Regions from separate parts of the Zhongshania arctica genome, predicted to be linked through region 3. Evidence: predicted binding sites of a transcription regulator. Region 3 holds the regulator's gene; each other region holds the start of a gene.
The links. Region 3 encodes PhoB, which activates phosphate uptake and scavenging genes when phosphate is short. Its sites were predicted from a motif close to TGTCATAAANNTGTAACA; they were not measured.
Positions count from the first base shown of each region.

Region 1: AB4875_RS07175 (Na/Pi symporter) is a predicted target of PhoB. The motif match lies at 1,126-1,143, and genes of this name have one in related genera.
Region 2: AB4875_RS15560 (UDP-2,3-diacylglucosamine diphosphatase) is a predicted target of PhoB. The motif match lies at 1,333-1,350, and genes of this name have one in related genera.

Region 1 is NZ_JBFRYB010000001.1:1,581,558-1,583,833, reverse strand. Features, by position in the region: gene AB4875_RS07175 (Na/Pi symporter) at 1-1,058, opposite strand, end outside; gene AB4875_RS07170 (AMP-binding protein) at 1,206-2,276, opposite strand, start outside.
Region 2 is NZ_JBFRYB010000001.1:3,437,669-3,439,944, forward strand. Features, by position in the region: gene olsF (bifunctional ornithine lipid synthase OlsF) at 1-427, opposite strand, end outside; gene AB4875_RS15560 (UDP-2,3-diacylglucosamine diphosphatase) at 446-1,264, opposite strand; gene AB4875_RS15565 (response regulator) at 1,530-1,946, opposite strand; gene AB4875_RS15570 (sensor histidine kinase) at 1,933-2,276, opposite strand, start outside.
Region 3 is NZ_JBFRYB010000001.1:2,131,250-2,133,525, reverse strand. Features, by position in the region: gene phoR (phosphate regulon sensor histidine kinase PhoR) at 1-448, opposite strand, end outside; gene phoB (phosphate regulon transcriptional regulator PhoB) at 461-1,168, opposite strand; gene purU (formyltetrahydrofolate deformylase) at 1,254-2,108, opposite strand; gene AB4875_RS09670 (SPFH domain-containing protein) at 2,158-2,276, opposite strand, start outside.

The DNA of each region.
Region 1 (2,276 bases), 550 kb from region 3:
AACCCCTCTGCAATTTTAAGCGGTATTTCACGTAAGAATTTAATCCCAAACACCACCGCAACTCCGAGCACATTATAAATAAGATGTACTAGGGCAATTTGTAGTGCGACTAGCGCAAACTCGCCAGTGACCGCCAGCGAAGCAATTAATGCTGTTATGCAGGTGCCAATATTGGCACCCAGGGTGAAGGGGTATATATCTCGGGTTTTTAAAATACCATTACCCACTAAGGGCACCACCAGGGACGTGGTGGTAGAAGATGACTGCACCATTACCGTCACAATAGTGCCTGAGAAAATCCCAGTGACAGGACCTTTACCAATAGCATGGTGAAGAACATTTTTGGCCTTGCCAACCATCAAGGACTTCATGGTTCTACCGATAAACGTAATGGCAAAAACAATCAAACCAACACCCGCTACAGCTAAAATCATACCACCCATCAGCTCAGATAAGGGACTCACCAAAGAAACAAGCCGCTCAGCGAAGGGTTCTGTGATCGCCTTTACTGGGTTAAAGCCATTACCACTAGTTTGAATTTTTGCGAGCCAGGTGATTACCGTACTGCTGATTTTTTCTAAGAGACCAAACGCAATTTCCAGAGGTAAAAATATCACCACACAGAGCATATTAAAAAAGTCATGCACGGTTGCAGCAGAAAAGGCCCGTTGAAATTCGTTTTTATTAGTAATATGACCCAGGCTAACAATCGTATTGGTGATGCTGGTACCAATATTCGCTCCCATTACCATGGGGATCGCAATACCTATGGGCAAACCACCCGCAACCATAGCGACTATGATCGAAGTTACGGTGCTTGAAGATTGAATAAGTGCGGTCGCCGTCATGCCAATGATAAGACCCAGCAGCGGGTTCTGGGCAAATTCGAAAAGTGCGGTAGCGTGCTCGCCTGTCGCTAATTTGAATCCGTCACCAATAACACTGACGGCGAGCAAAATAATGTATATCAAGAACAGTAACTGCATCCATTTGAAAACCAGATACTTACCAGGGTCCTCCTGGGGTTGATCGGCCAAGCTCAAGTCTAAATTCGACACAGTTTACTAATCCTAGTGACTATTCATTGAAGGCTAAACGCATATTCCCAATATAATATGTCAGTTATGTTTCAATTAAATGTCAGCTAGGCGGATTATAAAATTAGCTTCTAATAACAGAGAAGAATATTAGAGGTGGCGAGGGATTTATTGATGTTCTAGAACTTTATTTTCAGGAAAGCTAAAAACTAAATCGCCATTTTTATTAGGGATAATTTCCATGCCGGCTTGCGCAAAGACGGTTTGTGTCAGGAATGTTCTCAAGCCACCGTTTTCAACTAATTTCTCAAGAATCAGGTGTCCGACCTGACCATTATCCCGCTCAATGACTAGCGGCTTAGCGCCAAAAAGGAAGGCAATTGTCCTAGCATATTGTCGGTCACGACCTACATTTTTAGCATAACTTAATAGCACTTGTGGGCAATGCCCCTTCAAGCGAGCGCGCCAGATCACAAATATTCTCCCCAGAATTTTGATGATATGTTTATTTTTATGGAAACGACCACCGATAGATAGCGCCAATTCTGCCCTCAATCGATAGGCAGTGATTAAAGCCGGGTAACTTCCCGCGCTGCAGCCCATAGTACGATAGGCACCGTAGTTGACTAGCCGCGGAGAATTGGCTATCCAGTCGGCCATATCCGTCACGGTGTTGCCAAGAAACGGGACACCGCGCTGATAAGCTTGATTCAAAACCTCCGCAATGACTAAGACATCATAGGCAGCGGCATCGACGTGCTGTAACAATACCGCAACCGGCATCATCATGCTTCGATCTCCCCTACCTGGAAAGCATATCAATAGGGTTTTACCCGCCGGTGTTCCTGTGCCAATAAATAGCGTGGCGGTAGGTGCCAGGCGTTGGTAAATAAAAGGCTCTGTCTTCAGTTTTCCACTACTTAATAGCTGTTGCTGAAGATCCTCTAGCCAACGACCTGTTGCTGCATGATATTTCTGACCGTTACCTGCGGGAACTAGCTCCTTATCACGATTCTTGGCATACAACACATCAACATCAGCTGGGGACAGTCGATATTCAAGAGATGTTAGCGCTCTGTTTAAATGCGCAACGGTGGGACAAAGTCTGACGATACGCTTAAAAAATTGTACGATGTACGGCGGTGTATCAAAGGAACGATCATCGCGAATAACATCATTAAAATCGGAGTCGATATTCGTCTTCCGTAAGTCTTGTGACTTCTGCCCCAATTCTTGTTT
Region 2 (2,276 bases), 1.3 Mb from region 3:
GGTTCTCTCTGCGATTACGTTTACCGCTCATATTATCTACCGGCAACAGCAATGAGCGCAGCGGCTTGATCGCATAGAGCAATTCGTTGGCGATCACTTTAACGTCGCTGCGAACTTCTGAAACCAGTTTTAATAGGGCCAAGCCGTCGAGACTACCGATAGGATGATTGGAAATTATCACCACCCGGCCGCTTACGGGAATACGCTCTTTATCCAGCGCGCTAACCGCGTAACCAAAGTCAAAGTAGTCCAGGCACTTTTCGACAAAATCTAAGCCTTGGATATAGGGGTAGTCTTTCTCGAATTGCTTAAATTCCGCCTCGTGAAACAAGTATTTCAAGAGCGCTGATAAGGTTCGCTTTATACGCGGATTGCCCTTGGAGATCTTAGGAAATTGCTCATCAATCACAGAATCAACAGAAATCATAATATCTACTCCAGGTTATTATCCGGCGCGACGCAGCGGCAATAATTGCGCTTTCGCTGGGCCGCCATTATCCGCCATGCTTTGCAATAAGGTCTGATGCTCGGTCCATTGCACCAGTTCTAAATTCCCTTGATAGGTTTCACCCAACAAGGTGCAGTTCTCAATCCAGTCGCCGTCATTGCAATACATTAGACCTTTGATATTTTTCAGTGCCGGCTGATGAATATGGCCACAGATAACACCATCTAATCCACGCCTTGAGGCCTCTTTGACCGCCGCCTCCTCAAAGACGCTAATCACATTTCTAGCATTGGGAATTCGCTGCTTTATATACGTCGCTAAAGACCAATAATTGTGGCCAAAGCGATTCCGCAACACATTAGCCCAGCGGTTCAAAAACAATAAGAAATCGTAGGCTACATCTCCCACTAGATGCTCCCATTTACGCAAGCGTATATGCTCGTCAAGGCAGTCGCCGTGGAACATCAACAAGCGTTTGCCGTTCAATGTGGTATGAATAGCTTCACGCTTTATCTCGATAGGCCCAAGAATATGGCCAACATAGTCACGCAATGGCTCGTCATGATTACCGGGTATATATACCAGCCGGGTGCCGCTACTGGCTTTCGCGAATAAAGCTCTAACCACATCGTAGTGACTGGCTGGCCAGAAGAAGCTGCGCTTAAGCGCCCACAGATCGACGATGTCGCCAACCAGATAAAGTGTTTCGCATTCAACACTGTTAAGAAAATCAAGAAGGTAGTCAGCACGGCAATCTTTAAAGCCGAGATGAATATCGGATAGCCAAATAGTTTTGTATCGCTGTCTTGTTTCCACTCACATGCATCCTCTCTATGCATTTATCGCAAGATTAGGACTTTAAGGTGACAAACAGAGGGCTTTTTGAAGACAAATTTATGACAGCGTTATGAGCGAGGAATACAGGAAAGCTTAAGTAGCATAACTAGCGGAGGTCCATACGTGAGCGCACACTGCTAGCGACTTGTTTTAGAGATCAACTCAAAAATGTATAGATTCAGTGACTATATTGGGCTTTTTTAACCAATAGCATCAGCACGCTTATAGACCGCTATGACGACAGCTAGCGTGCGCAGCCCGGATAGAATTCCGCCAAAATTTCATCGATTTTTTCAAGTGTCAAAGGCTTGCTAGCGAACGCTTTCACACCGGCAATCGCAGTCGCTCTCGCTTCGTCATCGGGATTTAAAGAGGTAGTCAACATTACTACGACGGCGCCTGCCTGATGTTCAACGGGAAGCAAAGCATATTGCTCCAAAAATTCCCAGCCGTTCAGAACCGGCATATTTAGATCCAAGAATATCAATTCGGGGGCTGTATCCCTCCTCCTAGATATAGCAGAAAGATAATCAATTGCTTCACTACCATTCATAAATTCCGTAATAGTTTCGGCGAATCCATATTTTTCAATCACCAATTTATGTATGTAATTAGTTGCTTTGCAATCATCAATTAATAAAACGTGTTTAAGCTTGTTCATTAGCGCCACCTCGCAAGCTAAAATAGAATGTGGAGCCTTCACCAACAAGCGACTCCAGCCAAATATTGCCACCGTGCATCTGCACAATTTTTTTACAGTGCGCTAAACCAATGCCCGACCCTTCAAAGTCATCGCGATTATTTAGGCGTTGGAAAATATTGAAGATTTTATCAAAATGATCTTTTTTAATACCTATGCCATTATCACGAACACAAAACAACCAAGTATTACCACTGCGCTCAGCGCTAATATGTACACGGGGTGTCACGCCTTGCCGTGAAAACTTTATGCCGTTGGATATCAAATTCTGGAACAACATACCAAGCTCAG
Region 3 (2,276 bases):
CCGGGCTTCTAATAAGATTAATCAGTTGGCGGCCAGTATCATCAGCCTTCCGCAAGCCCAGCAAGTCATGGGCGGAGTCATTACACCACTCGATATTGCCCAACGAGTCTAGCATCACGACGGCATCTGACATTGAAGCAAATGACGAGTGAAGGTAGTCAATCATCGCACGTAATTTTGCGGTATTCTGCGTTGCATCGCGCTGCATATCATAAATAACATCAAGAACCTGCCCCCACATACCCATTGCCTCCGGAGGCTCTTTGTCTGCACCGCTGTAGAGCCAGTCTGACAGGTGCTGCAGATTCCTTAACAACCATGCACACGCTAGTAGCGCCGCGACAAATAACGGCCAAATTCCCAAACCATAGATTTCGCATGCCCCAGCCACCGCCGTAATAGGTAGACTGATGCGCAATAATTCTGTCTTCCAGTTGTAGTAACGCATTAATTACTTTCGCTAGGCGCGGACACCGGTGGTAGAAAAGCGGTAACCCGTGCCTCTCACTGTTTGGATTAACAAACCGCAATCGCGCTCTTCTGTTTGCAAGGCTTTGCGAAGGCGACGGATGTGCACATCGACGGTACGCTCTTCAACGTAAACATTACTCCCCCAAACTTGATCGAGTAATTGCCCGCGGCTATAAGCACGTTCTTGGTGGGTCATAAAAAACTTCAACAATCTGAACTCTGTTGGCCCCATTTCCAAAGGCTGGGTGTCGACAAAGACGCGATGGCTGCCAGGGTCCAATTTTAAGCCGCCGACCTCTATCGTCTCTTCCTCTTCACGACTGCTCGAACGTCGCATTATGGCCTTAATTCTTGCCATCAGCTCCCGTGAGGAAAATGGTTTGGTGATGTAATCATCGGCACCAACATCTAAACCTTGTACCCGATTGTCTTCATCATCTTTAGCAGTGAGCATAATGACTAATTGATCACGCGTGAGCTGATCTCTGCGTAAACGACGCAACAACTCCAAACCGCTGGTAACAGGCATCATCCAATCTAGGAGCACTAAATCTGGGCGCTGATCAACGATAATACCGTGTGCATCCTGTGCATTACTTGCCTCCAGGCACTCATAGCCGGCTAGTTCAAGCCCAACACGGATCATTTCCCGAATTGCAGCCTCGTCGTCGACAATCAGTATGGTGGTCGCTGTCATCCCTCTACCCTTTTTGAAAAATATTTGTAAGCAGCATTAAAACGACATTTGGTGACAATTTTATGACAAGCAGCTTTTCTGTGGATTAATCAAACACCACGGTCTTATTACCAAGCACAAGTACACGATCTTCCAAATGGTTTCGCAGCGCCCGTGCCAACACCGATTTTTCTACGTCTTTGCCGAGCCTAACTAGGTCGTCTTTGCTGTGCCTATGTGACACTCTGATGACATCCTGTTCAATAATCGGGCCTTCATCAAGCTGCTCCGTCACATAATGACAGGTTGCGCCGATGAGCTTCACGCCTCGATCAAAAGCCTTCTGATAGGGGTTTGCGCCGATAAATGACGGTAAAAAACTGTGATGGATATTAATCATTCGGCCCGTGTATTCGCGGCAAAACTCAGGCTGAATAATTTGCATATAGCGCGCTAAGACAACGCAATCAGCCTTATAATCGCCGGTCAGCGCCATGATACGAGCGTGCGCGGGGGCTTTATTATCGGCATCTATCGCAACGTATTCGAAGGGAATACCATGCCACTCCACCATGCTCCGCAGGTTTTCGTGATTAGATATCACACAGGGAATATCGCAATCCAACTCACCGCTGTGCCAGCGATGTAAGATATCTGCAATGCAATGAGAGGCGTGACTGGCCAAGATGACCACTTTGCGCTTCACCGAAGAATCCACCAACTCCCACTGCATACCGTACTCTGCGGCGATCGGTGCGAAGGCCGAACGACAGGCGTCCACCCCCATACGCAGCGAGTCGGCGCGAATCTCGTTGCGCATAAAAAACCAGTTGTTCTCGGCGTCTGCGTGGTAGTTTGCCTCGGTTAGCCAACCACCTTGATCAGCGACAAACTGGCTAACTCGCGCCACAATCCCAACCCGGTCTGGGCAGCTAATTACCAAACGATAAGTGTGATCCATGAAACCTGCCTAGTCCTTCTCGTCAAACATTAAAAACCTTAAGTCGCTGTTATGCCTTATTCAAAATACCACGCAAAGCCTGCGGCAAATCAGCGGGCAACACCACGGTTTTAGCATTCGTCGAGGTTGATAATTTCACCAGTGCATCCGCGTATTTTTCACCCAAAA